DNA from 4 places in the Marinomonas rhizomae genome. Region 4 is predicted to be linked to each of the others. Evidence: predicted binding sites of a transcription regulator. Region 4 holds the regulator's gene; each other region holds the start of a gene.

Region 1 (8,192 bases), 720 kb from region 4:
AACGATAGAAACCATTTGGCGTTTGGCGGTTCAACTGGATGCTCCTTTTGGTGATCTTATTGCCAGTGTGGAGTCGCCACTGGGTGAAAACGGTGTGCAGGTTAGGTTGATCGATCAAAGTGAGGGGAATCCACGGGTCGATGTGTATTGGATGTCTTGTGCACCAAATACGGTTAAGCAGTCAGAGCCGCATATTGCTGGCACGACGGAAACCGTTACCTTGATCAGCGGAAAATTGTTGGCGGGTGAAAGTAATGATCTGCACGAATTAGAGATTGGCAAGGCGCATACGTTTGCGGCCGATGTTCCGCACTGTTATCAAACTGATGACTCATGGGCGACGTTAATGATGGTCATTACCTATGCGAAACAGTCTGATACTAAACAGGACGATGCCATACAGGAGGTACAGTCATGAATACAGCAACTCAAACTCTTGCAGGAACGCCTTGGAAACAAGGTGTAAAAGACGCGATTCCACTGCTAGGCGGTTACATTCCTGTGGCAATTTCGTTTGGTCTGATTTCCGTTCAGTCGGGTTTTAGTGTGTTAGAGACTATCCTGATTTCAGCCTTTATTTATGCAGGCGCGTCACAGTTTCTCTTTGTCGCTATGGCGGCTTCTGGCGCGCCGTTATGGTTTGTGGTCATCATGACACTGCTAATCAACGCTCGACATGTTGTTTATGGGCCAAATCTCTCTCCTTACTTAAACCAAGATAAAAAGTGGTTGCCACTAATGCATGGTTTGACCGATCAAATCTTTGCGCTGGCTCATGCTCGTTTACCTTTGCTTCCAGATCAGGCGCGTATCGGTTGGTACACAGGCGCAGCGGTGTTAGCCTGGTTAAGCTGGATTGCAGGAACCGCACTCGGAGCTATTGCGGGTGGAGAGTTGACGCAACGTTGGCCATTAATCAATGAGGTTTTGCCATTTGCACTACCAGCTCTGTTTTTCGTTTTAATTGTGCCGCGCTGTAATAATCGCTTGTGGACATTAACGATCGCTTTGTCTGCCGTTAGTGCTGTTATTTTGAAAGTGTTAGGTTACCCCAATGTCGCTATTCCGTTAGCGGCTTTGTGTGGTGCAGCTTTGTTTTATGCATTGAAAAATCAGCGCGATATGGGAGAGCGATAAGTATGGAAATGTCTATGTGGCTGGCGCTTGCTAGCATTGCCATTGGTACCTATTTAATTCGTCTTTTACCCTATGTTTGGATGAAGCGAAGCTTGGCGAAAAGACAAACGGAGGACGGCGTTGGCTCAATGCCAACTTGGTTAACCATTTTGGGGCCAACCATGATCGCAGCGATGTTTGGCACTTCTTTAGTGCCGACGCATTCTGGTTCCTTGTCTTGGTTCGCGACTGGCGTCGGGATACTGGTTACTTACGGTGTTTGGACGCGAACGCGATCCATGGGATTGCCTATTTTATTTGGGGTCGTGGCATTTGGAATGGTGACCTTGGTGTTTTAGTTCGTCGTTCAATGAGTGACAGTCATACTAAGTTCTGCATAATACCTTCGAAATTAGCTTTAATTTTTATTGGTATGGAAATAGAGTTGCGTTATCAAAGTTAGTCTAATACGAAGAAGGATTATAAAATGATTACGTTTAAAGGTGGTTGCCTGTGTCAGGCGGTTCGATATGAGACAACAGCGGAGCCGTTGAATCAGCGAGTGTGTCATTGTCATGAATGTCAAAAAGCTATCGGTGCGGCTTTTAATGCACGCGTGTTAATGCGTATTGATGATGTGTCTATCACTGGGTCGATAAATACCTATTATTCTTCTGAAACGCTTGAACGAGGGTCTTGTTCACATTGTGGTTCAAGTGTGTTTTCTCGACGAGCTTCTGCTGGTGTTATTGGGTTGACGGTCGGCAGTATGGATGATTCAACACTGTTTAAACCAGATATGCACTTTTGGGTGTCTTCTAAGCAGCCTTGGTTAGAATTAACCGATGGGCTTCCTCAGCACTTGGAAGCTCCGCCATCTAAAGGGTATTAAGCGTTTATTAGGTCTGGAATTTGGTCTGATTAGGCTAAATTCCAGTTTGCTTTGGGTGGCTTTTACTCCCTTTTGTCCAACTTCTACAGCAACGACCTAGAGAGTAAAAAAACATTCCTCTGGTTTTGCTCGTTCTTGTGAATTTTTTTATTTTCTGACTTTCTCGATTCTAAATGGCTTTGTAAGCCTTTAGCTCAGTCGTTCGCATGGATACTGATTTTTTACTACTTTGATTCAGGTGTAATAACTGCTCAAAACATTTTTTCCGATAGATAGCATCTTGCTTCCACTCCCTGTACATTGGTTGCTCGGTCTGTTTCTTTATTAAGATCAATATTGGCTACTTACAAAGCCTACCAGTGTTATTTCCTGCAATGTTAGCGTTCAAATAGGAGTGCTCGATGCAAGCTAAGTTTACCGTTCAAATCGATTCCTTTAAGAAAATTAGCAAGATTCCAAACGCGTGGTCTGACGAAGATTATCGTGCTCTTTTGAGCATTATGGATTTCGAGGATGACGTAGAGAAGATGGATGCGGCAGAGCTGCGCGAGATGTGCATGATGTCACTCAATGACCTTGGGCCTGCGGACGCCGCCAAGGCTGTAATGACGCATTTATTTCCAGAGTTGGCAGAAGGCAAAATAGACCAAGTCAGCCACGATATGGTGGATGATCGTTCATGGGAAGAGTATGCCGACTGTCTGCTACATGAGCGTTTCTTTAATGCGTATGGTTTATTGCGTGAAGCTTTTAATGGCATATTTGCGAACCCTACTGGTGTTGAGCTTGCGCTGACAGTAACCGCGGCTCATGCAGAAGATATGGCGATATTTGATGAATCGTTGCATTCATCCATTGTGCGTTTATTGGCGAATGGGCAAGGCGATGATGCGCTGATTAATCGTTTATACGAAGACCAAATCAAAGGCACACACTTCCCAGAAGCGCCGGGTCTTGTTTGGCAGCTTAAGCAAGTTGCAGACGAAGGTACAACACGCCAGTTTAGCTTGGTAAGTTCCTATTTCTGGATGGAGAACTTCGAGCAGGTGGAAAGCTTTGAAGCCGAATCTCATGCGGATGTAGAAGAATAACTTAGTGGCGTGAGTTGAATCGAGTGAGTTAAGACGACAAAAAGCGGATCAAATGATTCGCTTTTTTATTTTTCAAGGTTGGTAAACACGCCATATTTCGATTTAATCTCGTTCTGTTTATGAATGAAAGCACGTAATCACGAGGCTCAAAATGACCAATTCACCGATCCAAATCGTTTGTCAAAGCTGCAGAACAAAGAACCGTGTGCCGAAAGACAAGCTGGGTAATAAGCCTCTTTGTGGCAAGTGTAAAAAGCCTGTTCTCTCTATCAGTCCAATTATGGGCGGTGATAATAATTTTAAACGTTATATCACAGACAATGACTTACCTGTGGTTGTCGATTTTTGGGCATCTTGGTGCGGACCATGTCAGCAATTCGCGCCTATTTTCGAGCAAGTAGCCAGCGAGATGTCGACAAAAGCTTGTTTCTTGAAGTTAGATACTGAGCAGAACCAAACGACGGCTGGTGGTTATAATATTCGTTCTATTCCGACTTTGATGATCTTCCATCATGGCAAAGAAGTGGCTCGTTTATCTGGCGCTTTGCCAAAAGCACAGTTTCAACAATGGTTAGCGCAGAACTTGCCTGCTATCTAACATATGTTTGATATTAGTTAGGTATTAAACACTGGTGTCAAAATACATTTCTACAAACTTTTCGTATAGCACTTCTTCTGTTTCGCGTCTGTTTGGATCGGGTTTAACGCAGTCGATAGGGCAGACGGCGACACAGGTGGGTTGGTCGTAGTGACCAACGCACTCTGTGCATTTATCTGGATCAATGACATAAATCTTGGCGCCCATGGTGATGGCGTCGTTCGGACATTCTGGTTCGCACATGTCGCAGTTTATGCATCGATCATTGATTAATAGTGCCATTGCTTTGTCTCTATGCCGTCGCGCTGGCGTGAGGCTGGCGGGTGGTTTGTCCTTCCGATAGGTTTCTCATTAGGATCCCCATGGAAGCATCAATACCTGGCGGGCAAGGAATAGACACCACATGACCACTGCCTTTTGCTACGTCGATAGGGCGACCTTGTTTGTCATTTAGTTCGCTTAATGCAAAAGTGACATTGCCTTTTGGTGTCATCAGTTCCAATGAGTCGCCAACACTGAAGCGGTTCTTCACTTCAATAGTGAGTGAGTCTTCGTTGGTTGCAATGACTTCACCGACAAACTGCTGTTTGTCACTGATGGAATTACCTGTTTCATAGTTTTGTAGGTCCACATGACGATGGCGTTGCAAGAAGCCATCTGTGTAACCACGGTTTGCTAGGTTATCTAAGCTGCTCATGAGACTGGCATCAAAAGGGCGACCTGCGACGGCGTCATTAATGGCTTTGCGATAGATTTGTGCCGTTCTGGCGCAGTAATAAAAAGACTTTGTACGACCTTCCACTTTTAGAGAATGTACGCCCATTTTTACGAGTCGTTCAACGTGTTGAATGGCGCGTAAATCTTTAGAGTTCATGATGTAAGTGCCATGTTCGTCTTCAAACGCAGGCATATATTCGTCTGGACGACCGCGTTCTTGTAACAAAAATAGCTGATCTGTTGGTTCTTGGATTTGCACTGAAGCTGCACTGCTGGCAATGATCTGACCTGTTTCGTCTTGTGTTGCTTCGTGGGCGTTGTATTCCCATCGGCAGGCATTAGTGCAAGCGCCTTGGTTTGGGTCGCGTTTGTTCATGTAACCCGATAACAGGCAGCGGCCAGAGTAGGCCATACACAACGCACCATGAACGAAGACTTCCAACTCCATGTCGGGTACTTTCAAGCGAATTTCTTCGATCTCATCAAGAGACAATTCACGAGATAAAATGACGCGAGAAATACCTTGTTGTTGCCAGAATTTCACCGTGGCCCAATTGACCGCGTTGGCTTGTACGGACAGATGAATGGCTTGATCGGGAAAGGCTTCGCGAACCATCATTATTAAGCCTGGATCAGACATGATGAGCGCGTCTGGTTTGAGGTCAATAACTGGCGCTAGGTCTTGTAAGTAGGTTTTCAGTTTCGCGTTATGGGGCGCGATATTGCTGACAACATACAGCTTTTTACCCAGTTCATGGGCTTCATTAATACCAATGCCCAGCTTTTCTAAATCAAACTCGTTATTGCGTACTCTTAAAGAGTAGCGCGGTTGCCCTGCGTAAACAGCATCTGCGCCATAGGCGAAGGCATAACGTAGGTTTTTTAACGAACCTGCTGGGGAGAGCAATTCTGGCATGAGGATTTTTTCTTGAGACATGAGGTTCACCGATCGATCAAAACGGGCGGAGTTTACCTGCGTGTTAATTGAACTCAAGCTCTGAGGGCGGGATTAATCGTCTAATTAAGACCTGCTTGATCTAGGTCAAAATGCCTATCTGGAATGAGGTGTTTGGCGACTAATCAAACGAGCAAAACCCCCTCCCAACCTCCCCCTTGGCAGGGGGAGGAGCTAAGGGCATGTTCCAGTCCCTTCCCCTTATTAAGGGGAAGGTTAGGATGGGGTTGTTACTTTGTCGCAAATTCACTACCTCCCAGCCTTTTAGTGGGGGAGGGTTTGGCGGGCTTTATTTCCTCACTTTTGTTGATTAAAAATCGTACGCGGCAGAAAGGTAAACGCGACGACGTTCACCGACGAATGAACCAATTTTTTCGGTGAAGCCGCTGACAGCGTATTCTTTATCAAGCAAGTTTTTGATGTTTAGCTGGAATCGCCAATCTTGCCATCGTGTCTGCCATGACATGTCGTAGACGGTGTAAGGTTTTACGGTTTGACCCTGTCTGTTTATCTGGTCGCTAACGAAATCGGCTCCAAAGGCAATAGAGGAGTTTATGCTAGGGAAGTCGTATCGTGTCCACAAACCGAGTTGGTGATAAGGCGCGTTAGAAAAACGATCTCCGTCGGCGTATTGAATACCGTCGTTGGCTTCTTTTACGATGGCGTCATTGTAAGCGTAACTTAGATTGGCTACCCAGCGAGGGGTTATGTCTGCCATGATATCTAGCTCAACTCCTTGACTGCGAACTTTACCAAATGAAACCAGCAAGTTGCTATCATTTGGGTCTTCTTGCAGGATGTTTTCACGGGTGATGTGGTAAGCCGCTAGGTTTACGTTTAAACGGTTGTTAAACCAATAACTGCGAACACCGACTTCGATTTGTTGGCTTTTTTCTGGGTCAAATAAGCGGCCATCGGCTGATTTTTGTTGGTCTGCGGCGTCTTGTGGAACGAATCCGGTAGAGAACGACGTATAAGGTTTCCAGTTGTCATTGATTTTATACGTCGCACCAACTCGGCTGGAGTAGCCTGTGTCGTTGTAGTCTTGCTTGACGTTGTTGGATGTGTGGTCTTGGTATTCTTCTTCAAAGCGGTCAATGCGAGCGCCAGCGAGTAAGTCTAGTTGATTGGTTACTTTCCATTGATCTTGAACATACAAACCAATTTGATCCGTTGTTGTGGTTTCATCGGTTTTTAAGTGCATGGTGTAGCTATTAACATCATCTTGTCCGTAGATAGGGTTAGTTAGGCTAAGATTGGAAACGCCATCGGCTTTGTTTGCATAGCTGTATAGAAAGCTATTTTTCTGGTGGAAATAGTCGCTTCCGACTAGCAGAGTATGATCGCCTAATTCGGCGATTAAATTACCTGCAAGCGTAATGCCTTTGCGAGTACGGACTTGGTCACGATATTGTCGTTGCGTGGTATCTGCAGCGCCATCGCTATTGCTATCTATCAGTTTGTTTATTTCATGATATTTCTGGGCTTCGGTGTTTTCGAAGTAACGAACTGAGAGGTTGCTGTCCAGCCATGAGTTGATGCTGTGGTCTAGGCGAGTCTGAAAGACTTGTGCATCGAGCTCTTGGTAATCACCTTTTTCGTTATTGTTCCAAGAAGTATCCGCTAAGAAATTACCATTGTCATCAGTCGGAATACCTCGTAAACGCGCTCCAGAAATGTATTGATGAATGTCTGTGTATTGAACGGTAAGAGTGTTGTTTTCATCGATGTCCCAAGCATAACCAAGGTCAATAATCTGGTTTTCTTCTTCCACATTGTTTCGGTAGGAATCTTGACCGTCGGAGTAGATTCCAACACGGTAGCGTTGCGAGGCGTCTTCATTGGCTGGGCCAGAGGATTCGATGCTACCACTTAGGAAGTCTTTATTACCCGCGCTGATTTTGAGGGTGTTTTTCTGTTCATACGTCGGTTTTTTCGTCACATAGTTTACGACACCGCCAGGTTCACCCGCGCCGTAGATTGCGCCAGATGGGCCTTTGAGGACTTGTATTTGCTCAATGGTAAACAGTTGAGGAATAGAGAAGTCACCAAATGGGTCGCCTTTAAGGCCGTCGTACAAGACTTCGTCTTGGCTAAAGCCGCGTAAGGTTACAGTGGATACGTTGTTTTGCGACATGCCAGATATTGAGCGATACAAATCTGTGATTTGTCGTGCGGCTTGGTCTTCAATCAAGGATTCTGTCACCACTTGAACAGACTGAGGCGTTTCATCAATCGGCGTGGCGGTGCGAGTAGCAAGTGCTGCTTCATCTTCCTTGTAGTAAGACAGTGCGCGGCCTTGTACCTGAAGAGTCTGAAGTTCTATGTTGGATCCATCCTTAACGTTGTTATCTCCATCATTGAGATAACTGTCTTGTGTGATGTCATTTGCGGTATTTTCGGCAAAAATCACAGTAGAAAAAACAAGCGCTCCGCATGCTTGCATCATCATTAAGGTGGTTCTTAAGGTCATAGGTAAACCAAGTGTCAGTGAGTGAGTTGCGTATAGTAGTGCTTATGATAGTCGTTTTCAAATGGGGATGGGGGGTGAAGGAGTTTTATAAATCGTTTAGCACGGTAATTAAGTTAATGGGGATATTATAGATACTGAAACAGTATTCTAATAAGGGTTGCTCATTACTTTACTGGCTTTTATATGTCACACAGTTCTTCTGTAATATTGAGCAAACCTGTTTTGAGTCTAATGATGGGGGCTTATACTTAACACAATGTAGAGAGTTACCTTTTGATTTTATGATTCAGCACATTTATCAAAGCGGATAACTCTCTATCTTTTGAGTAGAACTATTAGGTTAGGTCGAA
Region 2 (8,192 bases), 1.0 Mb from region 4:
AGTCACAGCAAGTAAAGCATCAGTAAAAGGCACATCATTATGCTGATCAAACCGTTTCATTAGCTGATCTTTTTGATCCATAACCGCTAACACAACCCCTAGCTCACTGCTCTTTCCTTGAGAGGCAATGGGTTGATATAAGCGAGACACTTCAAAAGGAGACAACTCCAATGCTCCCAGCGCCATCGCAGGATGCATAGTAAAAGATCGCTTTACTCCTAACTGTCGCAAGGTATCACCAACTCGATCAAAACCAATTTGGCTGGCCAAAGAGACGGTTGCCAAGTTATAGGATTTAGCCATGGCCTCATAAAGATGCACTACACCATGTGTTCTTCTATCGTAGTTTTCAGGTTCCCAAACCTGACCACCTACGTTAAAACGTAATTTTTTATCTTCTATCTGACTCCACCAGGTGTAACGCCCAGTTGCCAAGGCCGATAAATACAGCGGAGGTTTCACTAATGAACCAATTGGCCTAACCGCCCCCAAAGCTCTATTGAAACCGGTGTAGTGCTGACCACTAGACCCAACTACAGCACGCACTTGCCCTGTAATCCTATCGGTGACAACCATAGCGCCTTGCAATCCTTTCAACTTAGGGTCACGCTTTTCCAACGCACTCACTTGACGCTGCATGGCTAAACTCGCCGCTCTCTGAGCACGTATATCGACACCAGTATAAATTCGTAAGTTTTTCGTCGCCAAAGTAATTTCATCAAAATCCCGCGACAATTGCATAGCAACCAAATCCAAATAGTCACCAAACACGGAGCGCTCTTTCTTCTTATCAGCAAGTCGGATAGGTTGTTTTATTAAGCTGCTATAATCGGCATCCGATAATCGGCCTTGGTTTTTTAATATTGCCAACACCGTATTACGACGGTTTTTGGCACGATTCGGTGATCGTTCAGGATTATAGAGCGATGGGCCTTTGACCATTCCCACTAACAGAGCCAATTCATCAATATTCAGCTCGTTAAGTGGACGACCAAAAAAGTGCTGACTCGCAGCGCCAAAGCCATGCAGAGCACTGTTACCTAATTGCGCCAAATACACTTCGTTCATATAAGCGGTAATAATGGCTTCTTTCGAATAATGATATTCAAGCAATAAACTCATGACGACTTCAGTTAATTTTCGCGTATAAGTACGCTCAGAGCTTAAATACATGTTTTTCACAAGCTGCTGAGTCAAGGTGGAACCACCTTGACGACGAGAGCCATGGGTTAAATTCACTAAAGCCGCACGCGCTATACCGGTAGGAGAAATCCCCCAATGCTGATAAAAGTCTTGGTCTTCTACGGCAATTAAGATATCGATCAGAGGTTTAGGGATATCCTCGTATGTTAAGATTTGGCGACTTTCAGTATTACCACCGTATAAAAAACCAATACGCTGGGGCTCAATTCGCGCTTCGTCTATTTTATCGCCATTCAATGCTTGAATGACCAAACGTCCATTTTGGAAAGAAAAAATACGCCTTTCGCTCTCATGAAACCCTAGATGATCAACATAGGAACGCAGATGCGCACTGACTTTTGTTCGGCTACGTGCAGCCCAACCAACATTCTGACTATTTCGGCCAAATCGATATCCGGTTTCTTTCAACAGATTTTCGAGATCTTGTTTTTTCCAAGGCGCTCCATTCGACAAAATAATAGGAGCACTATACACCTCCGAAGGAACTTGCCATTTTTGTCCTTCAAATTGACTAACAACTTGACCGTTCAGCCACCATACCCAACCAGCAAAAGGAATAGAGCCCACTAACGTAATAATGATTCCCCATTTAAAGCAGAAACGAATCATCCTCTTCAACCAAGAAGATTTAGGTGGCTTTTTCGAACGAGTTGAGGGCTTACGGGAAGATTTTGTCGGCGTTTTTTTAGTCATAGCGCGCAAGTATAAGGAGCTTATAGGAAGCAAGCAACGGTCTAAAAACAACTAACTCAATTCTTGCGTATTGACTCGTCATCAATAGCACTTTAGAGTCTTTGCTCACAGAAAGATTATACAACTGACGTTTCGCTGAACTTTATTAGCTTAGTCAGCGATAGATTTGAAAGAAAACACCACTAAGAAGACAATATTTTTTGCTGCCGAATTTAGTGCGCATGATTATGGAAAGCGTCAATTCTATTGAAATAAACTACATTCATTATAAAAAAGTGCGGTAATCACGTGTTTAACAAGTACCTTATCCCCGATGCTCAAAACCTTCCTGAAGGCAAAGCACTAAGCATAAAAGTTGAAGAGTACAACTTTTTAGTCACTAAACAGCAAGGGCAGATTCTGGCTTTTGAGAACCTATGCCCTCATCAAAAGAAGCAACTTAATTGGTCTGATGACCTTGCGTTAGATGAAGAAGGTGATTACTTAAAGTGCCACCATCATGGCGCCTTATTTTCACCTGTAGACGGAACCTGCATTACCGGTCCCTGCCAAGGTAGCCAACTTAAAAAAGCCACGGTAGGAATAGAGCAAGGTAACTGCTACTTATTGTTCGCCTAAACAGGCATTTCACTTTAATAATTTAAAAAGAACAACCTAAATATTCTTATCTATTAAGACGCTACCCTTTTATAGCAAGCTTAGCGTCTTACTCTTTACAGACGTTCAATTATGTCTGAATTTTTGACGATCTAAGCATCTACTGCTAATGTCCTCGATTGCTCAAGGCTGCTCAGTTACACTCCTGTTGTAAAACAACCTTATGCAGGCTTAGCCCAAAAAGCGGCTAATTTCGGCTTAATAACTAGAGACATCAATACAGAAATAGCCAACCCAGCCGGTAACGCTGAAACAAACGTCGCAAGCCAAAAATCAACAAACTCTTTTATCATCATAAAACCGTGTAGATTTATCGTAGTAACAACGGCCATAATAGATTCCATCATCACCGCCATAACAAGTCCAAAAACAATGTTTTTCTTCACAGAAGATAAACTTGGAAAGATTAAATTAACCAGTCGATTAATGATAAAAGCAATAACACCACCAATTGGCGCAATACACAAAACGCACAAGGCAAAAGAAGAGAGCCAAGCTCCTATGAAGCCATCAGTAAAACCGATATTCTTCCACGTCATCAGTAAGGTTAAAAAACCACCAAAAGTAACAACCAAACCGAAAATCACACCAATTTTCTGAACATTTTTTGACATAGATCCTCTCGCAATGAATGATAGGGTTAACACAAGAATTGAAATTGACAAAGTCAACCATATGACTTTATGTTGACTTTGTCAACTATCTGGACTTTTTCCCATGACGTATTACGAATCAGAACTACAAACTCTTTTTATAAGCACCATCGGTGGATTAAAGACATCCATGAAGAACACCATGAAAAAGAATGGAATTCCCCTATCTCCTTTGTATTTTATGGTTTTGAAAAATATCCATGAAACAGAAAACTGCACAGCAAACTACCTTGCAGATATAACAGAAAGAGATAAAGGCCAAATCACTCGATTAATTCAAGATGTAGTGAACCAACAGCTGGTGGTTAAATCCCCTAATCCAAAGGATAAACGTAGCCAATTCCTACAGTTAACCGAAAAAGGTTTAAGCTTTTACTTACAATTAGCAGAAGCAGACCAAGCTATTTTAAAAGAAATGAGAACGGATGTTAGTGATCAAGAGCTAAAGGTTTTTTTAGATATTGGCGCCAAAATGCTCTCAAATTTAAACGCCATTAATCACAAAGTATAAAAGAAATGCTGACTAAATCTCTAATGCTAAATTGTCTAAAAAAGACCTCATTATCGCCTCTCGTCGTTTGCCTTCTAACCGTGCAGAGGGCGTATTCAGGCTTCCAGCAATACACAATAACTTATTATAAAAGTGATCAACTGAGTATAGGGAGTCATCAGGCTCTCGGGCTTCACAAAAAGGATCATCTGACGCATACAAAGCGCGATTAAGCGTACCACTTACTTGCATACAACGAGCGATACCGACAGCTCCCAATGCATCTAAACGATCTGCATCCTGCACTATCTTAGCTTCAAGCGTTTCCGCTTTAATATTGGCACTAAAACTATGAGCCTTAATAGAATGACGGATCGCGTCGAAATACTCACTTGAATAATGAATGGAGGCTAAAAACTCAATGGCTTTATCGCTCGCCAATGTCGAAGCCAAATGCCGTTCGGGATGGTTTTTGGGTAAAGATACACAATCGTGAAGCCAAGCGGCCGGAACGACCACTGCCAAATCAGCGTTTTCAGCTGAAGCAAGCTGCTTAGCAACTTTGACCACTCGCAAGATATGATTCAAATCATGGGCGGTATCAGCGTGGTCTTGAGCCTGTAAAAAAGCCCGACAGCGAGATTCAAACTCAGAAACAAAAGTTAAAGACATCGTTTTCCAAAATAACCTTAAATAGAAAAGCCTATCTTACACCTATGAAACAACACAATAAAAAGGCTTTGATTCGAAAACCAAAGCCTTTCCATATCCCCCTAGGTCAAAGTTTTAGAAGGTATAACCAACACTTGCCATAAAGGTAATAGGATCAATGTCAGCATCAAAAGTCCCTACCACTGTATGCACATCAGTATTGATATCCATGTACCAAAGAGAGGCGTTAGCAAACCAGTTTTCAGCAAAATTTACATCTATACCAACCTGAGCAGCTAAACCAAAAGAATTATCAAGGTCGACATCCGTATCCGCTAATGCCCCCTTACCTTTCTCATCAAAGAAGACGGTGTAATTCAAACCCGCGCCGATATAAGGACGGATTTGACTGTTCGCTTGGCCAAAGTAATATTGCGCCATGATAGATGGAGGTAAGTGCGACACTTCTGCAACATCCCCTAAACCTTTTGTAGAAACCTCATGAGTAAAAGGTGTCGCAGCGAGTAACTCTACACCCAATTGATCAGTCAACATGTAAGTAAGTGTCACACCCACTTGAGTATCATTATTCAGTTCTAATTCACCTGAACTGGCAACATCATCGCTGCTTTCATCTGGCATAACAGCCGCTAAGCCACCACGAACAAAAATATCACCGGCATTGTGCGCTAAAGCCATAGATGAACAAAGCGCAGAAACAAAGACAACAGGAAGTAAAGCTTTCATAATCGATTCCTTTTTTGATCAAATAAAATATCTGTGACAAAGAAGGTAACAGGATGAAAAATAAAATTATTAACCTAGATCAAAGTTTTGGGGCAACTCTAAAGGCAATATCAGCAATACCGAAGATAGATCAACAAAACAGTTATTATCTGAACAAATTACGTTCTCTCTATCTTGCTGATAAAAAAAGATTACCTTAGGAAAAGCTCACCGTAGACACATTAGTAAACCATTAAGAATAAATAAGTAAACTGTTTTACCATTCAACTAAAAATCGGTAAACTTTGCGAAAACTCTCATATGGAATCAATCAATATGCCGATACTTATTGCCGTCACCCTACTTTGGGCGTTTTCATTCAGCTTGATTGGGGTTTACCTAGCCGGGCAAGTCGATGCTTGGTTTTCTGTATTAATGCGAGTCGCACTTGCTACTATTGTATTTTTGCCTTTCCTCAAACTGCGTCAAATTGAAGCAAAAATCGCATTCAAACTAATGATCTGTGGTGCTTTACAACTTGGTATCATGTACGGGTTTTACTACCAATCGTTCTTATATTTATCAGTGCCAGAAGTTCTACTCTTTACCGTTATGACACCGCTATATGTCACGCTTATCAATGACATGCTAGATCGTCGTCTTAATGTAGGCTTTGCCATCAGCGCAATCTTGGCCATTTTAGGAGCTGTAGCTATCCGTTATCAAGGTATAGATGAAGGCTTTATTAAAGGATTACTGATCGTTCAAGGCGCTAATATTTGCTTTGCTTCAGGACAAGTTGGTTATAAACGCATTATTGCAAAAGAGCGCCCAGATCTGCCACAGCGCACTGTATTTGGATGGTTTTTCCTTGGAGCAATAGCGGTTGTTGTACCGTGTTACCTAGCATTAGGTAACCCAGATAAGCTCCCAACAACGACGCTACAATGGTCCATTTTGACCTATCTTGGCATCGTTGCTTCTGGGTTAGGCTATTTTGCTTGGAATAAAGGCGCAACCATGGTGAACATAGGTACTCTGGCCGTAGCCAATAATCTTCTTATTCCTGCAGGGATTATCGTCAATGTGGTTTTCTGGAACAGAGATGCCGACATTGTGCGTCTAGCCATTGGTGGCGGAATTATATTGTTGGCACTTTGGGTCAACGATAAATTCAACCAAAAGTATGCAGAAGCAAAAGTGCCCGCTTAGCCTAACTGTATTAGCTAACGCCCAGCTTCCACTGGGCGTTTATTACTTAAAAAATCATTTTAATAGCCAAGCTTGGAATTCTTTTTTCGCTTCTTTATCCGCTTTTTTAACCCAAAACTGGAACATATCAAGCTGAGTATTAGCAACTTTAGGCTTGTACATATTATCCGCTATCCAGATTCGAGCATCTTTGCGAGTTAACTCATCAGATTCGTTATACCAAAACTGCATCATGCCCAATGCCACATCTTCTGCCATTAGAATTGGCGCTCGAACCGGACCAGAATCAGAGCGCATACTGTCCAAAGTTTTGGTTGCCGTTACTTTTTCAATCTCAGAGACATAGTCACGGGTGTTTTGCAGCCCAGACTTAGTTGTTAAACTTTTCTTTTTGTAATCAACGTCCTGTCCGGTCACATCATCATAAATCGTAAATTGTGGATCTTTAGCATTGGCCTCAGCTTGTTTCTGATTAGATATATAAGGAGCTTTTAAGATCAAATACCCATTCTTCGTAAACTGCAAATCTAAGACAACTGGCTCTGATTGATACTCATGAGTATCGCCACCGCTGCGCAACAACTTATTAAAACGCACAACGATCTGATGCTGACCTTCGTCAAGATCCACTTTAAAGTCATTACCAAACTGACTAGCACTTTCAAGGTCTACATACATTATTTCAAAAGACCGCGGCACTTCAAACGAAGCCGCTATTGCTGGTAACGCAGTGAAACTGCCCAATAAAATCCCAAACGAAATAGCATAATTTCTTATTTTCATCGATTTTCCCTTACAACACGTAACAAAGCAAAAGTTGAATCTAGCATATAGTGCTGTTCAATTTACTAGGTTTACTGCGCGTCGAGGTCACTTACTCGATTTTGTCTTTTTTCATGACTTAAAACAGAGACATCGAACACAACTCGACAAAAAGCAGAGTCTCTACATACTTCTATGTAGCTTCATGATGACACTATTGCTGATTATTTTTTTATACAAAATCCTTTGATTCTATTAAAACAGGACATTTACATAAAAGTTATGCCAAACAAAATTGAAACTCAGCTGAGCCACAAACTCATTCTGCGCATAATTGAGTTATCCATCTTAACCTTAATTATTGATCTCACCTTGCGCCCTTTTTTTGTCACGCTACCTATCTACTTTACATGGATTGGTTTAGTGGATTTAGTAATGGTAACCGGCCTCTACGTCGTCATCCGTTGTAATGCTTTTCCTGCATTAGAGATTTATATCTCTTTATTCATTGCTATTATTATAATCCTCCCTTCTCTAGTTTTATCTGGTGGCGTCAACAGTCAGGTCGCTTATTTGCTACCCCTGTACCCTGTCATGGCCGCATTAATTGGGGGTTATAGAGAATCTCTTATTATCACCATTCTGCTAGTCATTGGGGTTATCTTAGCCACGATATTTAGCGAGCACTTCATTGACCTCACGGAAGAAGCGTATTCCAGCACAAAATCAATAGACAGAGGATTTTGGCTAGCTGCCTCTATTATTTTTAGTGGTGTATTTGGACGCTTTTTTCTCAAACGCTATTCAGAGCTCACTGAACAATTGAAAAATGAAAACATACAAGACCCTTTAACTGGTCTACTGAATCGGAGAGGTTTAAACCTCTATTTCAGCCAAGAACTAGATAATGCAGAGGTCTCAAACTTGGCATTGAGTCTCATACTGATTGACATTGACTATTTCAAAAAAGTAAACGATATGTACGGTCATGATATTGGTGACAGATGTTTGATCGAGATAGCCAACACCTTATCTCAAGCAATTAGAAAAACCGACATTATTGCTCGGTTTGGTGGAGAGGAATTCATCATTATTTTACCAAACACACAAGAAATTGAAGCCGAAGTAATAGCGGAAAAATTGAG
Region 3 (8,192 bases), 1.9 Mb from region 4:
ACAGGTTTTGATGATTAATGATCCTGCTATTTTGTTCACAAGCGGTAAAGAAGATCAGAGCAAAATTTACAACATCACCAAAGCGATTTTTTCTCATTTAGATGAGCTAGGTCAAATTCACCCACAGGCAAAAGCAATTTCGTTAGAAACCGCAAAACACACTCCTGTTGCATTGCACCCAGGCGCGAAAAAATATTATGACGAAGTAAGCGCAAACTAGGAGATCCATTATGTTGAACTCAGATTCCAGCAATGGCTTTCAAAGTTTGCTCCTTGAATCAAAATTCGCTGGTGGCAAGGAACGTCTAGCAGTCTCTTTATTGTTTAGTGTGATCGCCGCTGGAATCGCCGGTCTTGTGCTGTATGGTGCGTATTATGGAGGAATTACCGCGTTGCTATTGAGATCGTCGTTTTTCTCTTTAGTTGCGGGGGCTGCCATGCTGTTTTACGCGCTAAGATACAAGAGTGCCATGGGCCGTGGTGTGTTTTATCTATTGGCCCTATTGGCTCTAATTCCGGGGCCTTACTTGTGGCATTACTACATTGATATTGTCATGCGCGGCGCTATGTCGGTTGAGCAAGATAGGTTGATCTTTATTGTTCTGATTGTGGTGGTGTTTGTCTTTGTCCGTATTGCGGTAGGTAGGGCGTTGATTATTTTAATGACCCTCGCTTTTCTTTATGCGTATTTTGGCTATTTGATCCCTGGTAAATATGGTCATGGTGGCTATGATCTAAGCCGTCTGACGTCAACTCTGATGTTATCGACTGAAGGGGTTTATGGTGTGCCAATGGGGGTCGCCGTTGAGTATATTTTCCTATTCGGCTTGTTTGGTGCCATTTTAACTAAAATTGGTACGGGCGAGGTTTTTGTTGATTTGGCCCGTGGTTTGACTGGACGTGTACAAGGTGGCCCTGGCTTATCTGCGGCTTTGTCTAGCGCATTGCTTGGCTCCCTTAATGGCAGCGCTGTGGCCAACGTAGTGACCACAGGTACTTTTACTATTCCGTTGATGAAACGCGTGGGCTACAGCGCAAAACTGGCTGGAGCGATCGAAGCCGCTGCGTCTTCGGCGGGGCAAATTATGCCACCGGTTATGGGGGCTGCTGCTTTCTTGATGGCAGAAATGATTGGGATTCCTTATGCCGAAGTCGCAATGGCCGCCTTGGTTCCCGCACTTTTGTATATTTTGGCGTTGATGATTTCAGTACGCCTAGAAGCTGGACGCCTTAATTTAGAAAGGGATACCGAAGCGGGCTTACAATTGTTATTAAGAACGCTGAGAACAAAGAGCTATCTTTTGCTTCCGCTGGTGGTTTTGATCGGTCTAATGATTTCAGGTAAATCACCAACCCAAGCGGCCGTTATGGGGATCTTGGCTGGTTTGCTCGTTTGTCCTTGGAAAAAAGCCACTCGTATAAATGTGGTCGATTTGATTGCGGCTTGTAAGGAAACCTTGTCTTCGACGCTACCGATTGTAGCGGCTGTTGCAGCCGCTGGCGTGATTATCGGTATTCTGAATTTGACCGGTATGGGCTTGATGTTGTCTGGTTTGATTATTGAACTGGGTGATGGCAATTTATGGGCCGTCTTATTACTCACCGCATTGGCGTCTTTTGTTTTGGGTATGGGATTACCAACATCAGCGGCGTATTTGTTACTCGCGGTATTGGTTGCGCCTGCGATGACACAACTTGGTATGGAAACCCTGTCGGCGCACATGTTCATTTTCTACTTTGGTTTAGTGTCTGCCATTACTCCACCTGTTGCATTAGCAGCTTACGCGGCGGCGACAATTTCTGGTGCCGAACCGAATGAAACGGCCGTTGAATCCATGCGACTAGGTTTTGTTAAGCTTTTGGTTCCGTTCTTATTCGTGACCATGCCGGGGATTTTATTGATTGGGACAACGGCGAGTGTGATCGCAGCGATCTTGTTTGCTACCCTGGCAACAGCATCGATGAGCATCGGCTTTTCTGGCTGGTTACGTGAGAATTTATCTTGGGTAACTCGTTTACTATATGTTGTTGCCGCGGTACTTATTGCTTGGCCTGCGGCTGCTACGGACACTTCCTTGTTCGTGGTCAGTGCGCGAGTATTGGGTGTGGTGGTGTTTGCCGTTTTGCTTGTGAAAGCGAGCATGGGCGCGAAAACTGATACGCTTAAAGCGGCTAAAGTGTAACCATTATTGTCGTAATCTTTTACTGAATAATGCTAAAAAGCCCCACACTTAAAGTTGTAAAGTGTGGGGCTTTTTTATGCGAATAGTATTGCTCAAGGCAACCCTGTCATTAGCAGTTTAATTCCATAAGATGCGGTTAATACTGCAATAAAACCGATGCCGTACAGCAGCAAAAACCATTGCCACGATTTGAGTTTGGCGGCTTTTTCTTTCAGGCTTTTTAGAGACATTAGTAACCCTCCTGATAATCTTCCACCTTGCCTGCAAAAACACGGTAGCCCCATAAAGTATAAGCGCAGATCAATGGCACGAAGATGCAAATACCAGGCAGCAAGAAGAGCAAGCTACTGTCAGGCGATGCGGCTTCCATAAAGGTTAATTGTCTTGGTATTAGATAAGGGAACAAGCCGACCACAAGACCCGCGAAGCCTAATAAAAACAAGGTGGCAGCATACCAAAATGGTCGACTTTCATGGTGAACGGTTCCTGTGGCGTGACTGTTTAGATCTTTCCAAGCCAACAATGCAACCACTAAGGTGATGATAGGCAAGGGCGATAACCACAAGAAATTTAAGCCAGAGAACCAACGTTGACGAATGTCTACTTGGTTAGCCACCGTCCACAGGCTGACGATGACCATGGCTAAAATAGTGATTAGTAAAAGTCTTTTACCTAATTTTGCCGCGTGCTCTTGAATGCGGCCGCGACTTTTCATAAACAGATAGCAAGCGGCTAGCAAGGCATAACCTGCCATTACAGAAAAGCCTGTTAGGATAGAAAAGGGCGTTAGCCAGTGTAGGCTAGACAAGCTATCGACACCGACTGGTACGCCTTGAACAATCGATCCTAGTAACATGCCTTGGCAAAACGCAGCGATAGCCGAACCCGCACTAAAGGCGAAATCCCAATAAGGTCGAGACGTATCGGACTTAAACCGATACTCGAACGCCACACCACGAAAGATCAACGCAAACAGCATCAGCATAATAGGCAGATAAAAAGTCGAAGTAATGCCTGCATAAGCGGTGGGAAACGCCGCAAACAACACCACACCACCAAACACTAACCAAGTTTCGTTGCCATCCCAAACGTGTGAAATAGAACGCATTAAATGATCACGCTCGCCTTCTTGGTTAAACCAAGGGTAGAGAATGCCAATCCCTAGGTCGAAGCCATCGAGTAGCACGTACATAAAGATGGCAAAGCCTAAGACAAGGAAGTAGAAAAAAGCCAAATCCATCATTTATCTCCTTGTGCTTGTGAAGGTTGATCGTTTGCTTGCTGTTCTTTTAATTGCTGTTCTTTCGTTGTTAGCGATTTTACCCAAGCCAATGCATAGCCCGGCGCTTTCATGCCAATCAGTTGTTGTTCTAGCGCTTCCATTGATGGCGGCCCTTTCTTAATCAGCTTGCGCATGAAGTAGAGATAAACACCGATCAGCAGACTGTAAATGATGACAAACATGGTTAAGGTAAAGAGCACTCGTTCCGCTGGAAGTGGCGATACGATCTCGGACGTTCTAACCAGATTATAAACAATCCAAGGCTGGCGACCGATTTCGACCACATACCAACCTGCCAGTACCGCAATGACACCCATAGGGGTAAATAATGTTACGAGAGACAGAAACGCTTTGTTCTCATACAAGCGTCCTTTACGACGCAGTAGGAGGGCTAGCGCAGCAATGCCCATCATGCCAACTCCAATACCAACCATGACACGGAAAGACCAAAACACTAACGGCACATTCGGTCTGTCTTCAGGCGGTACCGCTTTTAGACCTTGCACCGTGCCATCCCAAGAGTGAGTTAGGATCAAGCTGCCTAGGTTTGGAATACCGACTTGATAATCGTTGGATTCGGTCTCCATGTTGGGCATAGCAAATAACAAGAGCGGAACGTTTTCTTCTTCGGCAGGCCAAATGCCTTCCATCGCTGCCAATTTAGTGGGCTGATGCTCTCTTACGTTTAAGCCATGCATATCGCCAATCCATGCTTGCAGCGGTGTTAACACCAAAGCAAACCACATGCACATAGATAAGCCTTTTTTAGCAAAAGGAATGTTTTTCTTTTTCAATAAATAATAGGCGCTGATGCCTGCTACCACGAAGGTTGCTGTAATTAATGACGCCACCACCATGTGAGTGAGGCGATAAGGCATGGATGGATTGAAGATCACCGCCATCCAGCTTTCTACTTCAAACTTGCCATCGATAATCTTGTAGCCCGTTGGTGTTTGCATCCATGAGTTCGCCACTATGATCCAAAACGCTGAAATCCAAGTACCTATCATAACGGTGACAGTGGCGAAGAAATGCAGCTTGCGACCAACGCGTTGCCAACCAAATAGCATGACGCCAAGGAAACCGGCTTCCATGAAGAAAGCGGTGAGCACTTCGTAAGCCATCAGCGGCCCAAGTACCGCGCCAGTAATCTCCGAAAATTTGGAGAAGTTGGTGCCAAATTCATAGGACAAAACGATGCCAGAAACCACCCCCATACCGAAGGTTATCGCAAAAGGTTTGATCCAGAATTTAGCCAATTGGAGGTAATAAGGATTATGTGTTTTTAGCCACATGCCTTCCCAAATGGCGATCAGTGTCGCCAAACCAATGGTGATACTAGGGAAAATAATATGAAAGCTCACCGTAAAGGCGAACTGTATGCGAGATAAAATGGCGACATCGAGGTCCATGGCAACTCCCGTTTAAAATAAGATGGACTTAGGAATTGTTCTTAACGCGTTGAGCACGCATTTGTTGCAACGCTAGAGGCAATAGGGCTAAGCCCACAATGCTAAAAAGCGCGATGATTTCGGTCATTAAAAAGCCAGCATTCATGATGTTTGTCCTGTCATTTGAAAATTGTTTGATTTAGATCAAGCTTGCTTTACCTATAGCAAGGGACAGGCCAACTATTAGTTAAATTTATACTGTTGATTTTAAAGGAAAAATTTTCGTCTTTGCGTGAAGTGTAAAAAAGGTTTACGATTTTCTCACTTTTAGGTGTAAACGAGGTTTACGATTTTGACACTTTCCCTGATGTTTGAAGTGGCCATGTTGGTGACCAGTGTGTGCGGCGTATTGGTCGCGGTCTGGTTATTGTGGCGAGCTAGAAAACAAAGTGATCTACAAGCTCTGGCAGGTTTTGCCATTATGATGGCGATTTGGTGCTTTGGGCATGTGGTCTTGTTCCAAGGCTACGAGCAAATTGGTATTCATATCATTCTGGCCAACCCGTTGATGCCGACCTTCTTCTTACATTTTGCGATTCGTTTTGTGAACTCTGGCTCGGTTAAAGAGCCTATGCTGGAACGCTTATATCAAGTAGTGCCTTGGTTTTATCTGACCAGTTTTGCTGTGGTATTACAAAGCTGGTGGATTGGCGCTGGAGATGCGATCAGTACGCTAGACACGCGTTCCTTTTTTATCTTTACCGAGGCGGGGACATGGAATCTTGCCTATACGGTGTTGATCGGCATCTTGGCTCATGGGGTGTTGTTGTTTGGTTGGTATCGACATTCTGGTAATAAGAAACGCTCCATTCTCGCCATGTTTGGCGTTGGCGCTTGGGGCTTGTTGTTAGCGACCAGTTTTGTGTTTCCTTCCTTTGGCATTAGCTGGTTTCCCTATCCCATGCTCTTACTGCCAACCTATTTGCTATTGTTGGTTTATGCGGTAGTTCGCTATCAAATTTTGTCGGTTAATGCCTTTGCCAATCGGGCCTTGCTTTGGGTTGCCATGATGTTGGTGATTCTCTGTGTGATCGCGGTCATCAGCGTGGTGTCTGGTCGTATTGGTTTGCAGGCGCTGGCCAATGTACCCAGTTGGCAACTCTGGTTGTATTCCTTGCTGATTTTGGTGGTTGCGGCGGTGATTTATCAGCCTCTAAGTCGTCTGGTTTCTCGGCTTATTTACCCCGGTGCTTTATTAAATGAAGCTGTGTTAGATACTTGGTCAACACAATTGAGAGAGGCTCGGGGTTGGGCAGAATTGACGAATGTTGGTGAGCAGTTACTTTCGCGACAAATAAGACAAAATGTAGCGATTCAATTGCAACATGGCGACTATCCGGTAAAAGGGCAGAATAACGCGTTGGCTATACAGGTGTCTCGATCGGAGTCTGATTGGCACTTTGTATTAATTGGTTGGGAAGATGCCAGCCCAGGTATGCGTCTTACGGCGGAAGTGTTTGCGTCTTTATTCACGACCAGCTGCGGTTTGTTGGAAAGGTCGTTGGCCTTGGCGGTGGCGGAACGAAAACGCATGGATGAACAGCATTTGGTTGAGTTAGGCAGCTTGTCAGCAGCAATGGCCCACGAGTTGCGTAATCCGCTCAATATTATTTCCATGGCCGCTTATGACGCGCCTGTGGATACGCGCCAGCATATACAGACTCAGCTTAAGCGAGCCGACCGTTTAGTGAGCGACATGTTGGTGTATTCAGGTGGGTTGTCATTGCAAATTGTTGCCACGCCATTGCGATCATTGGTTGCAAGCGTATTGGCACAAGCTCAGCTTGAAGGCGTGAGTTATGAGCTTGATATAGAGGAAACGCTGGAGCTGGAGGCAGACTCGCAACGGTTGCAGCAGGTGTTCATCAACCTGATTGATAATGCCGTGTCTTTTTTACGCTCCACGCCCGATAGCAAGTTGTTTATTGAAGCCAAAGAAGAGGGCCAACAGCTTGTGATTCGCGTCCACAACAACGGACCAGCAATCGATGTAAGCTTACAAGGTGAAGCCTTGTTTCAACCCTTTGTGACTAAGCGAGCGGGCGGCAGTGGTCTTGGTTTAGCCATTGTGCGCCGTATTGTTGATGCCCATGGTGGCAAGATTTGGCACCGCTCTGATTTGGCTTGGCCGGTGACGTTTGAACTTATTTTACCTCGCCATTTTTCTGGCGCAGCGCTTTCAAATAGAGAATTCCATGACACAAAATAAAATATTACTGGTTGATGACGAACCCGCATTTCGTGAATTGGCGAGCCGTTGGTTAGCCAACCAAGATTACCATGTGAAAACGGCGGCGAGTTTAGCCGAAGCCAAATCGGCTTTAGCGGAATTTGATGCAGACTTGGTGTTATTGGATTTATCAATGCCACCGCATTTTGATCCACAAGTGACCTTGGAGGCTATGGATGAATTCGCTGGCCGCCCAGTGATTATTATCACAGGCCACGCCGATCGAGACTTGGCCTTAAAAGCCATCGAGCTTGGCGCATGGGATTTTATTGCTAAGCCGATTGACCCAGATATGTTAGCGGTTGTAGTGCGCCGAGCCATCACCAAAACCACCTTAGAACGTGAATTAACTCAGTTAAAACAAGTGAGTGGATCCGCTCAAGGTGCGTCTGCGTATATCGGTCATTCGATGAGTTCGCAAAAGGTCAGGGCGCTGGTGGAGCGAATTGCGCCGACGGATGTACGGGTCTTAGTGACTGGGCCATCGGGTACAGGCAAAGAGGTCATTTCTCGTACCTTGCATGACTTGAGTCATCGCGCAGCCAAGCCGTTTGTTTCTGTGCATTGCGGCGCGATTCCGGCGGATTTATTAGAAAGCGAGTTGTTCGGTTACGTGAAAGGCGCCTTTACTGGGGCGGAAAAAGACAAAGTCGGTTTATTGAGTTTGGCCGATAGCGGTACCTTGTTTTTGGATGAAATCGGCGAAATGCCATTAGCCATGCAGGTCAAGTTGCTGCGGGTGTTGCAGGAAGGTACCTTCTTTCCTGTTGGAGGACGAGAGCAGAAGCACATCGACATTCGAGTGATCTCTGCGACCAATGCCGATTTAGTTGAGAAGGTTCGCGAAGGCAGCTTCCGAGAGGATCTGTATTACCGCATTAAAGGCGTCAATATTGAAACCCAAGCGCTGTCGGAGCGACTCGAAGATGTTCCTGTGTTACTACAGTCATTTCTACAGCGCTTGCAAAGTCAGCAAACTAAGCAATTACAGCTCAGTCCTGAAGCTGTGAAATGGTTCAGAGATCAAACATGGCCCGGTAATGTTC
Region 4 (8,192 bases):
GCATTGCCCGCAGGCGCTAAATAACCATGGTATACCCACTCGATCGCCATTTTTTAAATGCGTAACAGCACTTCCGACCTCTACCACCTCGCCCACACCTTCGTGCCCAGGAATCAAGGGCAGCGTTGGCTTGACAGGCCAATCTCCATGACAGGCATGTAAATCAGTGTGACAGACTCCGCAAGCATGAATTTTTACGAGTATTTGATGAGCCTCTATTTTGGGCTTGGCTATATCTTCAATTTTCAAAATCGCACCAAACTCACTTGCAACAGCTGCTTTCATAACATTCTCCCAATAAATGAGTAACCTTGAATACAGATTAGCTGAATTTGAGGAGCAAAATAGCGACATAGATCAAACCATATTGAAATTGGTCACAATTTTTAAGTAATAGGTCTGATCGTGAAAATAGGCGGCATTTCATAAAAAATACTGGGATTTAGTCTGTGCCAAGCCTATATTTAGAAGACGGAACAAGGATTAGGTATTGCCATGAAAATTCAGTTGCTGATGATTATTGCCGTTATTGTATCGTCTTTATTGACGATATCTCAGCGCGCCAATGCTCAAGAAGCAAATCAGTTTCGTTGGTTAGAACCCTCTACTGAACAAAAATTTAGTGAAGTAGTTGTTCCTGATCAAAGCAATGAGCCAGACGCCGACAGCTTTGCAGTTATTGCATTTACAACTCATGCTTCTACCTCGATGGCTGTCATTTTTCCGCATTATAGCCTTCCCGCTATCAGCAAAATTATTGATCACACCAATCCCAGAGCCCCGCCTTTTTCATTGATATAACCCACGCGCAATCTATCTTTTTTTTACATTGGGGATTTATCATGAAAACTTTAACTTATGTATCTACAAAAAGCGTTAACGATTTAACTTGGCCTGTAATGACAGAAAATATAAACCTATATTCTCCAGCTTTATCTGTTTTTACTGACTTTCAAAAGGCGGGACCTAGAGTCATTGAGTCCAATACTCGTGCGGATGAGCTTGTTCAATTAATGAGACAAGAGCATGTACGTATGAAGATAGTAGTCGACACTGACAATCATTTTATTGGAGTTATTAGTCTCGAAGATTTGTCTGAAGATATTTTTATCAAGCAAGTTGCTAACGGTTTTCAGCGATCAGAACTCATGGTGGCGGATTTGATGAGAGCGAAAGAAACGCTACTTGCTTTATCTTACACATCTCTTAAAAATTCTGATATTGAGTCACTTCTGTTTAGTCAGCGCAACAATAAGTTGCAGCATTTACTGGTTATCGATGAAGATACTAAGGCTATACGTGGTTTGATCTCTTCTAACGATGTCGCTCGTCAGCTTCGTTTGGATATCGATGTTGGTTTTTCTAGCTTCGCACATACATATCAAAGCGCAGTACTAGGTCATAAAGAACCCTCAAGAAAACTGAGAGTAGCTTAATTTCCCCTTGGTTTTTATTTTGCTAAGAAGAAAGAGGCCAGATCTTGACAATCTGGCCTCTTTCTTCTTTAACTAGCCTTCTTTTCAATCCAATAGTAATAGATATCTCCTTCTTGCACTTGCTGCATAAGCTTGTGACCAAGGAATTGACAAAATTTTGGAATATCACGTGTTGTTGACGGATCCGTTGCAATGACTTTTAGCACTTCTTTTGGTGACAGCTTACGCATTTCAACATGAAGCATCATGACGGGCTCAGGGCAAAGTAAGTCTGTAGCATCAAGCAGAGCTTGGTGTTCCATAATATTTCTCTCAATATTAAGCTTCGGTTTAGGTGTTCTTTTCTAGCCAGCTTTTTGTTTGAACTGCTAGGTCTAAAATAATCTCGTCTATACTTCTATTGTATTTTTTTTGGGTTTTAAAGTCATGATCCGCACCCTCTATCCAAATAATATTCACATTATCTGGTAGTGATTGTTGGGTTACCCAATCATATGACCCAAGTGCATCTCGTGTTCCCTGAATGATAAGACACGGCACTTGTAACTCTTCAAGGAAGGCTAGCCGATGTTTCTCAGGCTTTCCTGCAGGATAGAAAGGAAAGCCAAAACACACAACAGCCTTTGTCATAGGTAGGTGTGAAAGCTGCGTTGCTACTCGTCCACCCATTGATTTGCCAGCGACGATACACGCTTCTTCATTTTCGATACAACGAGCGTACTCTGGAATAAGAGTATTAAACCGTGGTGGCGGCCTCCTCTTCCCTGTAAGTTCTTGCTGTTTCATGTATGAAAAAGTCACAGGAACAACAGTTTGTTGCCTTTGTTTTGATATAGCATCGCAAAGTAGCTTTAAAAAAGTATTGTTATGTCCCGCACCAGCGCCGTGAGCAAGATAAAAAGGAAAAGATTTCATATTTATAATTTCAAAAAATTCTATTAAAACAGATTGGAACCTTAGTTAGTACCTTGCTAAAAGCCTATTGGCACTAAAGCAATGCAAGGTTTTTCCTGCAGTTTGCTAAGTATTGATCTGTGTCAGCTAATACTCTGTCACTAAAGGGTAAACTCCTATTAGAAATTTTAATAGGAACGCATCATGATTTGGGATTCTTCACTTATCGCTAAGTACGATTTATCCGGGCCCCGCTATACTTCTTATCCGACAGCGCCTCAGTTTGACTCTGGCATCAGTAAAATTGCACTGATTGATAAGATGTTAATGCCTTCTGAGGCTCCCCTTAGCCTGTATTTTCATATTCCGTTTTGCGCTCACCTTTGTTACTACTGTGCATGCAATAAAATTGTCACCAAACAGTACGAAAAAGGCGCAGAGTACGTAGAACTACTAGGTGAAGAGATGAGATTACGTAGTCTCATGCTGGATCATACAAAAGAAGTAACACAGTTACATTTTGGTGGTGGCACGCCGACTTTTCTGACTGAGGCGTTAATTGATGTCTTGTTTGATAATATTCAGCAAAATTTTAATTTAATTAATGACGGGACACAAGATTACAGCATCGAAATTGACCCAAGAGAAATTAGCCGATCTAAACTAAAATTATTAACTGAAAAAGGCATTAATCGGATCAGTATTGGTGTTCAGGATTTTGATACAAAAGTTCAAGAAGCCATTCACCGCGTACAGCCTATTGAAATGGTGTCCGACCTTGTCGAATATTCTCGCGATCTGGGCATCAAATCGATTAATTTCGATCTGATTTATGGCTTACCTTATCAATCTATTGAAGGCTTTAAAGAGACATTGGCTCATGTGGTTGAACTGTCTCCAGAGCGAATTTCTCTTTTTAACTATGCCCACTTACCTGATCGATTCCGCGCCCAGCGACGAATTTCAGATGACAGTTTGCCGATATCCAGCATGAAGTTAGACCTTCTAAAAATGAGTATCGAGTACCTGATTTCAGCCGGATATGATTATATCGGCATGGATCATTTCGCCAAACCGACCGACAGCTTAGCAATTGCGCAGAAGCAAGGTAAGCTACAGCGTAACTTTCAAGGCTATACAACTCATGCAGGTACAGATTTGGTTGCATTTGGCGTCTCTGCCATAAGCGATTTAAATGGAGTTTACATTCAAAACCATACCGATTTATCCGCTTATAGAGCAAGTATTGAAAAGGGACAATTAGCCATCGCTAAAGGGTATATTAGTAATCTTGATGATAGAATTCGACATCAGGTTATAATGACGCTAATCTCACAATTTGAACTTAACACAGCCGTCATTGAGAAAAAGTATAATATTCACTTCTTTGACTATTTTTCTGATGAGGTTGAAGCTCTTGCTCCTATACTGGAAGATGGGATGCTAGAAATTAATCTTAGTGGAATGCAGACCACTATTCAGGTTACAGAGCGTGGTAGATTATTAATTCGCTGTATTTGTATGGCTTTTGATAAATATCTTAACGGCACTATAAAATATTCAAAAGTCATATAAGTCGGGATCAGGGAGATAAACATGTCAATGACACACACACAATCACGGTTCAACAGTACGCTTACCTCACAATGTCAAAACTGTAGCTTGAGCGCTCTTTGCCTGCCAATTGCGTTGGCGGATGAGGATATCAATAGATTAGACCAGATTATTGAACGAAAAAAACCCCTTAAGAAGGGGGAGTTTTTGTTTCGACAAGGTGAAGCGTTTAATTCTGTTTACGCAGTGCGCTCAGGAACTCTAAAAACCTTTAACATTACGTCAGTTGGAGAAGAGCAAATCACTGGCTTTTACTGTCCTAGTGAATTGGTAGGTCTGAGTGGTATTGACTCCAATGTTTACCCTGTCTCAGCAAAAGCATTAGAAACAACCACGGTATGCGAGATTCCATTTAGCCATCTTGAAGAGTTGTCCTCACAGATCCCATCGTTAAAGCACCAACTATTTAAAGTGATGAGTCGTAAAATATCAGATGATCAACAAATGATGGTTTTGTTAGGAAAAAAGAATGCAGATGAAAAAGTAGCTTCTTTTTTATTAAATCTATCTAACCGATTCAAAAAACGTGGGTACTCAGCAAGCTCTTTTCGTCTATCTATGTCTCGTGGTGAAATTGGTAATTACCTAGGTCTTGCTGTAGAAACGGTCAGTCGTGTTATTACTCGCTTCCAGAAAAATGAGCTTATACATGTTGAGGGTAAGGAAATTGAGATAATTGATTTCCCAGAAATTCAAAAAATCGTTGGGGTTGCTAGTGATTGTGGTAAAATCGCGCGCATTTGAATCATAAAATGAGGCTATACTGTAATGCTCTACGACGATTTTTACGTTAAATCACTAATTCAAACAATAGAAGACTGGCCAAAAGAAGGCATTAGCTTTAGGGATATCACCCCTATTTTTAGCGATCCTAAAGGCATGAGAATGGTTGTAGATGCTTACGTACATCGTTATATTGCAACGGATATCACTCATATAGCCTGTATTGATGCTCGCGGCTTTTTGATCGCAGCCGTGCTCGCTTACGAGCTACAAAAACCACTGATTTTAGTACGCAAAAAAGGCAAACTTCCTGGTAAGACTATCTCGCAGAAATACGCTCTAGAATATGGTGAAGCTGAGCTAGAAATTCAAGAAGGCGCAGTGAAAGCCGGTGATGAAGTGCTATTGTTTGATGACTTGATCGCTACTGGCGGCACTCTATTAGCCGCTATCAAGCTATTAACGAGCCAAGGTGCAAATATTAAAGAAGTGGCAGCCATTATAGATTTACCTGATCTAGGTGGAAGCCAGAAGTTGAGAGACAGTGATATACCAGTATTCAGTTTATGTGCGTATGATGGTGACTGATATCTTTATCGGTTAAATAAAAAAGGTGGCTTAAGCCACCTTTTTTTATTTATTAAATAGATTAAAATTCTACAGTTGCACCGACAGCAAATCCGTTATTTGCCTCTTTCCGTGTACCGGCCGCATTATCATATACAATTCTTGTTTTACCATAGCTTACGAATGCCCGTGCATTTTTCATAGTCATATATTCGGCACGAACTTCATAAACATACATATGATTTAAGTTAGTTAAAGAAAGAGATTCTGGAGCATAGTAGAGGGAACCAAAGATACTTAAGCGATTTGCTTCTGGTATTGTATAGCGATACCAACCACCTAATGCAATTGCAACCGAAATATCGCTATCATTTTTTAAATCTGTGTCTATTCCATATATACGAGCACCAAGACCAACCTGTAAAGGGCCAGTAGGGTCAGAATCTTCTATACCCAAACCAATATATCCTGTAGAGATACTCTCGTCTTTATCATAAGAAAAGCCGGCATCTACACCATATGTCCCCATATCAAAATTCGCATCACCTTTTACGGTTTCATTTGTTAAAGCAACAGTAGCTGTTGATGCACTAACCAATGATGACCCTAGAATTCCAGCAGTAAGAAGCAAGGCTTTATGAGTGAAATACATCTTTATACGATCCTATAGTGAAATAATATTTAATCGGTCAAAAGCCGCAGGTTCCTGCTTTAAGCCTTTAAAGTCAAATAAGTTTGTGTCTGCTAAGTGTGAGGGAACAATGTTTTGCATAGCAGAGAACATGGTTTCTGTTCTCCCAGGAAACTCCTTCTCCCACTTTTGCAACATGTCTTTCACGACTTGTCTTTGTAAATTTTCTTGTGAACCACAAAGATTGCATGGAATGATTGGATATTCCTTCATTGTCGCAAACGCTTCAATATCTTCTTCTTTGCAGTAAGCCAATGGTCGAATAACAACGTGCTTTCCGTCGTCACTCAACAATTTAGGCGGCATGGATTTTAGTTTCCCACCAAAAAACATGTTTAAAAATAACGTCTCCAAAATGTCATCTCGGTGGTGACCAAGGGCAATTTTGGTGGCCCCAATTTCTTCAGCAAAACCATATAAAGAACCACGGCGTAGGCGTGAACACAACCCACATGTCGTTTTCCCTTCAGGAACGATTTCTTTTACAATGCTGTAAGTATCTCGTTCTAGAATGTGAAAATCCACACCAAGCTCTTCTAGGTATGCAGGTAAAATATGCTCCGGAAAGCCAGGTTGCTTTTGGTCTAGATTCACAGCAATAATACTGAAGCTTATCGGTGCACTTGCCTGCAGATTTCGCAAAATCTCAAGCATAGTATAAGAATCTTTACCTCCTGATAAACACACCATAACTTTATCGCCATCCTCAATCATATTGAAATCAGCAATAGCTTGGCCCGTTAATCTGCGAAGGCGTTTTTGGAGCTTATTAAGCTCTAATTTTTCTTTAGGTCGATTAGATAAATCCATCATATACACGCTGTAAACAAAACGCGTCTATATTACTATAAGGATGTATCTATCGCATCAAAAATGGAGGTTATAAGGCAAAAGTGCATAAAAAATCATTTTTTAGCGATACTTTTAAGAATATTACTTATTTTTGCTAACAAATTGTAATGTGGAACGACAACCTTTGCAGATGTACTCAACGCCTCTTTGGGCTCTTGTATGACGTTGTTTAGTAAATTGATGTTTTTGACAGGCGCAATGGTATTCATAAGATTGCTTTTGAGGGGGCACCTCAAAAGAATGGGTTCTGCTAGGTGAAATTCCATATACTTTAAGCATAACCGCTTTCCACTCCTTGCCATGAGGTTTTACCGTATTGCCATAGATCTGAAAAACGATGATGTGTGCAACTTCATGAGGGACAACAGTATCTAAGAACTCAACAGGGTTTTGATGGTACATAAAATGATTAAAACGCAGTTCATTTTTTTGCAAGTGGGCGGTACCTGCTGCCCGACCTCTTTGCTTCAAATTACACGTTGAGCGTTTAAATTTATTGCCAAAAAAAGCATCCGCTTTATCAAAACACTCATTTGCCTTTTGAATAACGAGGCTCAACACATCTTCTTCATGACTTACGTTTGTCTGCTGCGAACTTAAGGGCATAGAGTGTCAGCCTCTTCGGGATCAACATCATGGATGAGTTTAATGAGTGTATCAGCAAAATCTGCCACTTTATCTTTTGATAAGCCAGTTAGACGGCTTAACGAAGCGACAGATTTTGGTTTATGTAAACAAATTAACCTAAGCTGAGTTTCACTAAGATCTGTTTTGTCATGACTGTACTTCCAAGCCAAAACCTTATGCCAATTAAGACTGTCTACTGCAAGCTGCTCTTCTTGAAGAGTCGGGTAATAGTGTTCACTAGGGATAATAATTTGGTTTTTCCCTTGCAGTACGCTTCGTGATTTCTCGTTGATTTGTACAGTAAAAATACTTGAAGGACCAAGTGTAATGTAATCATAAGCAATTAAATGCCTAATAACCGATTTCCACTGAACTTCACTCAGCTCTTTTCCTTTACCAAATAAAGCCAGCGATTGAGCGCTAATAGCAGAAACAGATTTGGTTTTTTTACCTAGCAAAACTTGAATAAGCAGTGAAAAAGGTTGTAGCCCTTTAGTGTGGTAAATCAAAGACAAAAGCTTTTGGCTAGCCGTCGTCATATTTTGTTCAGACTTGCTTGATAGACACCTATCACAATGCTGGCAAGCTGGAATACTTTCATCAAAATGCGCTAGCAAATTTTGCCTTCTACAGCCTCGTCCTTCTAAAATACGAAATAAACTGCTCAAATGCTGTAGCTCGCTTTCTGCAGATAAAGGCTGCAGAGCTGCCAATTGTTGCGCTTGCAGCATATCTTGTAAGCCGTAGAGTAAAAGAGATTTAGCCGGTTTTCCATCACGCCCTGCACG

Evidence for each region. Region 4 encodes FNR, which switches genes on or off when oxygen is low (the NO sensors DNR and NnrR bind a similar motif). Its sites were predicted from a motif close to TTGATNTANATCAA; they were not measured.
Region 1: the regulator FNR is predicted to act here: its motif matches at 5,447-5,460, upstream of trhP (prephenate-dependent tRNA uridine(34) hydroxylase TrhP).
Region 2: the regulator FNR is predicted to act here: its motif matches at 5,164-5,177, upstream of KDW99_RS05275 (OmpW family outer membrane protein).
Region 3: the regulator FNR is predicted to act here: its motif matches at 5,051-5,064, upstream of KDW99_RS19075 (cytochrome ubiquinol oxidase subunit I).

Annotation. Positions count from the first base shown of each region.
Region 1 is NZ_CP073343.1:1,431,814-1,440,005, forward strand. Features, by position in the region: gene KDW99_RS06660 (helix-turn-helix domain-containing protein) at 1-418, shown strand, start outside; gene KDW99_RS06665 (AzlC family ABC transporter permease) at 415-1,137, shown strand; gene KDW99_RS06670 (AzlD domain-containing protein) at 1,140-1,475, shown strand; gene KDW99_RS06675 (GFA family protein) at 1,604-2,008, shown strand; gene KDW99_RS06680 (hypothetical protein) at 2,410-3,099, shown strand; gene trxC (thioredoxin TrxC) at 3,251-3,697, shown strand; gene KDW99_RS06690 (YfhL family 4Fe-4S dicluster ferredoxin) at 3,722-3,979, opposite strand; gene trhP (prephenate-dependent tRNA uridine(34) hydroxylase TrhP) at 3,990-5,351, opposite strand; gene KDW99_RS06700 (TonB-dependent siderophore receptor) at 5,680-7,842, opposite strand.
Region 2 is NZ_CP073343.1:1,132,895-1,141,086, reverse strand. Features, by position in the region: gene KDW99_RS05300 (transglycosylase domain-containing protein) at 1-1,812, opposite strand, end outside; gene KDW99_RS05295 (Rieske (2Fe-2S) protein) at 2,185-2,514, shown strand; gene KDW99_RS05290 (DUF2798 domain-containing protein) at 2,715-3,167, opposite strand; gene KDW99_RS05285 (MarR family winged helix-turn-helix transcriptional regulator) at 3,271-3,717, shown strand; gene KDW99_RS05280 (HD domain-containing protein) at 3,730-4,368, opposite strand; gene KDW99_RS05275 (OmpW family outer membrane protein) at 4,483-5,094, opposite strand; gene KDW99_RS05270 (carboxylate/amino acid/amine transporter) at 5,410-6,285, shown strand; gene KDW99_RS05265 (YccT family protein) at 6,340-7,068, opposite strand; gene KDW99_RS05260 (GGDEF domain-containing protein) at 7,471-8,192, shown strand, end outside.
Region 3 is NZ_CP073343.1:4,067,562-4,075,753, reverse strand. Features, by position in the region: gene KDW99_RS19095 (TAXI family TRAP transporter solute-binding subunit) at 1-220, shown strand, start outside; gene KDW99_RS19090 (TRAP transporter permease) at 231-2,183, shown strand; gene KDW99_RS19085 (hypothetical protein) at 2,276-2,413, opposite strand; gene cydB (cytochrome d ubiquinol oxidase subunit II) at 2,413-3,426, opposite strand; gene KDW99_RS19075 (cytochrome ubiquinol oxidase subunit I) at 3,423-4,877, opposite strand; gene KDW99_RS19070 (sensor histidine kinase) at 5,209-7,125, shown strand; gene KDW99_RS19065 (sigma-54-dependent transcriptional regulator) at 7,112-8,192, shown strand, end outside.
Region 4 is NZ_CP073343.1:2,153,811-2,162,002, reverse strand. Features, by position in the region: gene adhP (alcohol dehydrogenase AdhP) at 1-285, opposite strand, end outside; gene KDW99_RS10265 (hypothetical protein) at 496-801, shown strand; gene KDW99_RS10260 (CBS domain-containing protein) at 843-1,436, shown strand; gene tusA (sulfurtransferase TusA) at 1,505-1,738, opposite strand; gene KDW99_RS10250 (alpha/beta family hydrolase) at 1,767-2,351, opposite strand; gene hemN (oxygen-independent coproporphyrinogen III oxidase) at 2,535-3,905, shown strand; gene fnr (fumarate/nitrate reduction transcriptional regulator Fnr) at 3,927-4,688, shown strand; gene KDW99_RS10235 (adenine phosphoribosyltransferase) at 4,713-5,255, shown strand; gene KDW99_RS10230 (YfaZ family outer membrane protein) at 5,317-5,886, opposite strand; gene ttcA (tRNA 2-thiocytidine(32) synthetase TtcA) at 5,899-6,738, opposite strand; gene KDW99_RS10220 (SprT family zinc-dependent metalloprotease) at 6,859-7,383, opposite strand; gene KDW99_RS10215 (RecQ family ATP-dependent DNA helicase) at 7,374-8,192, opposite strand, start outside.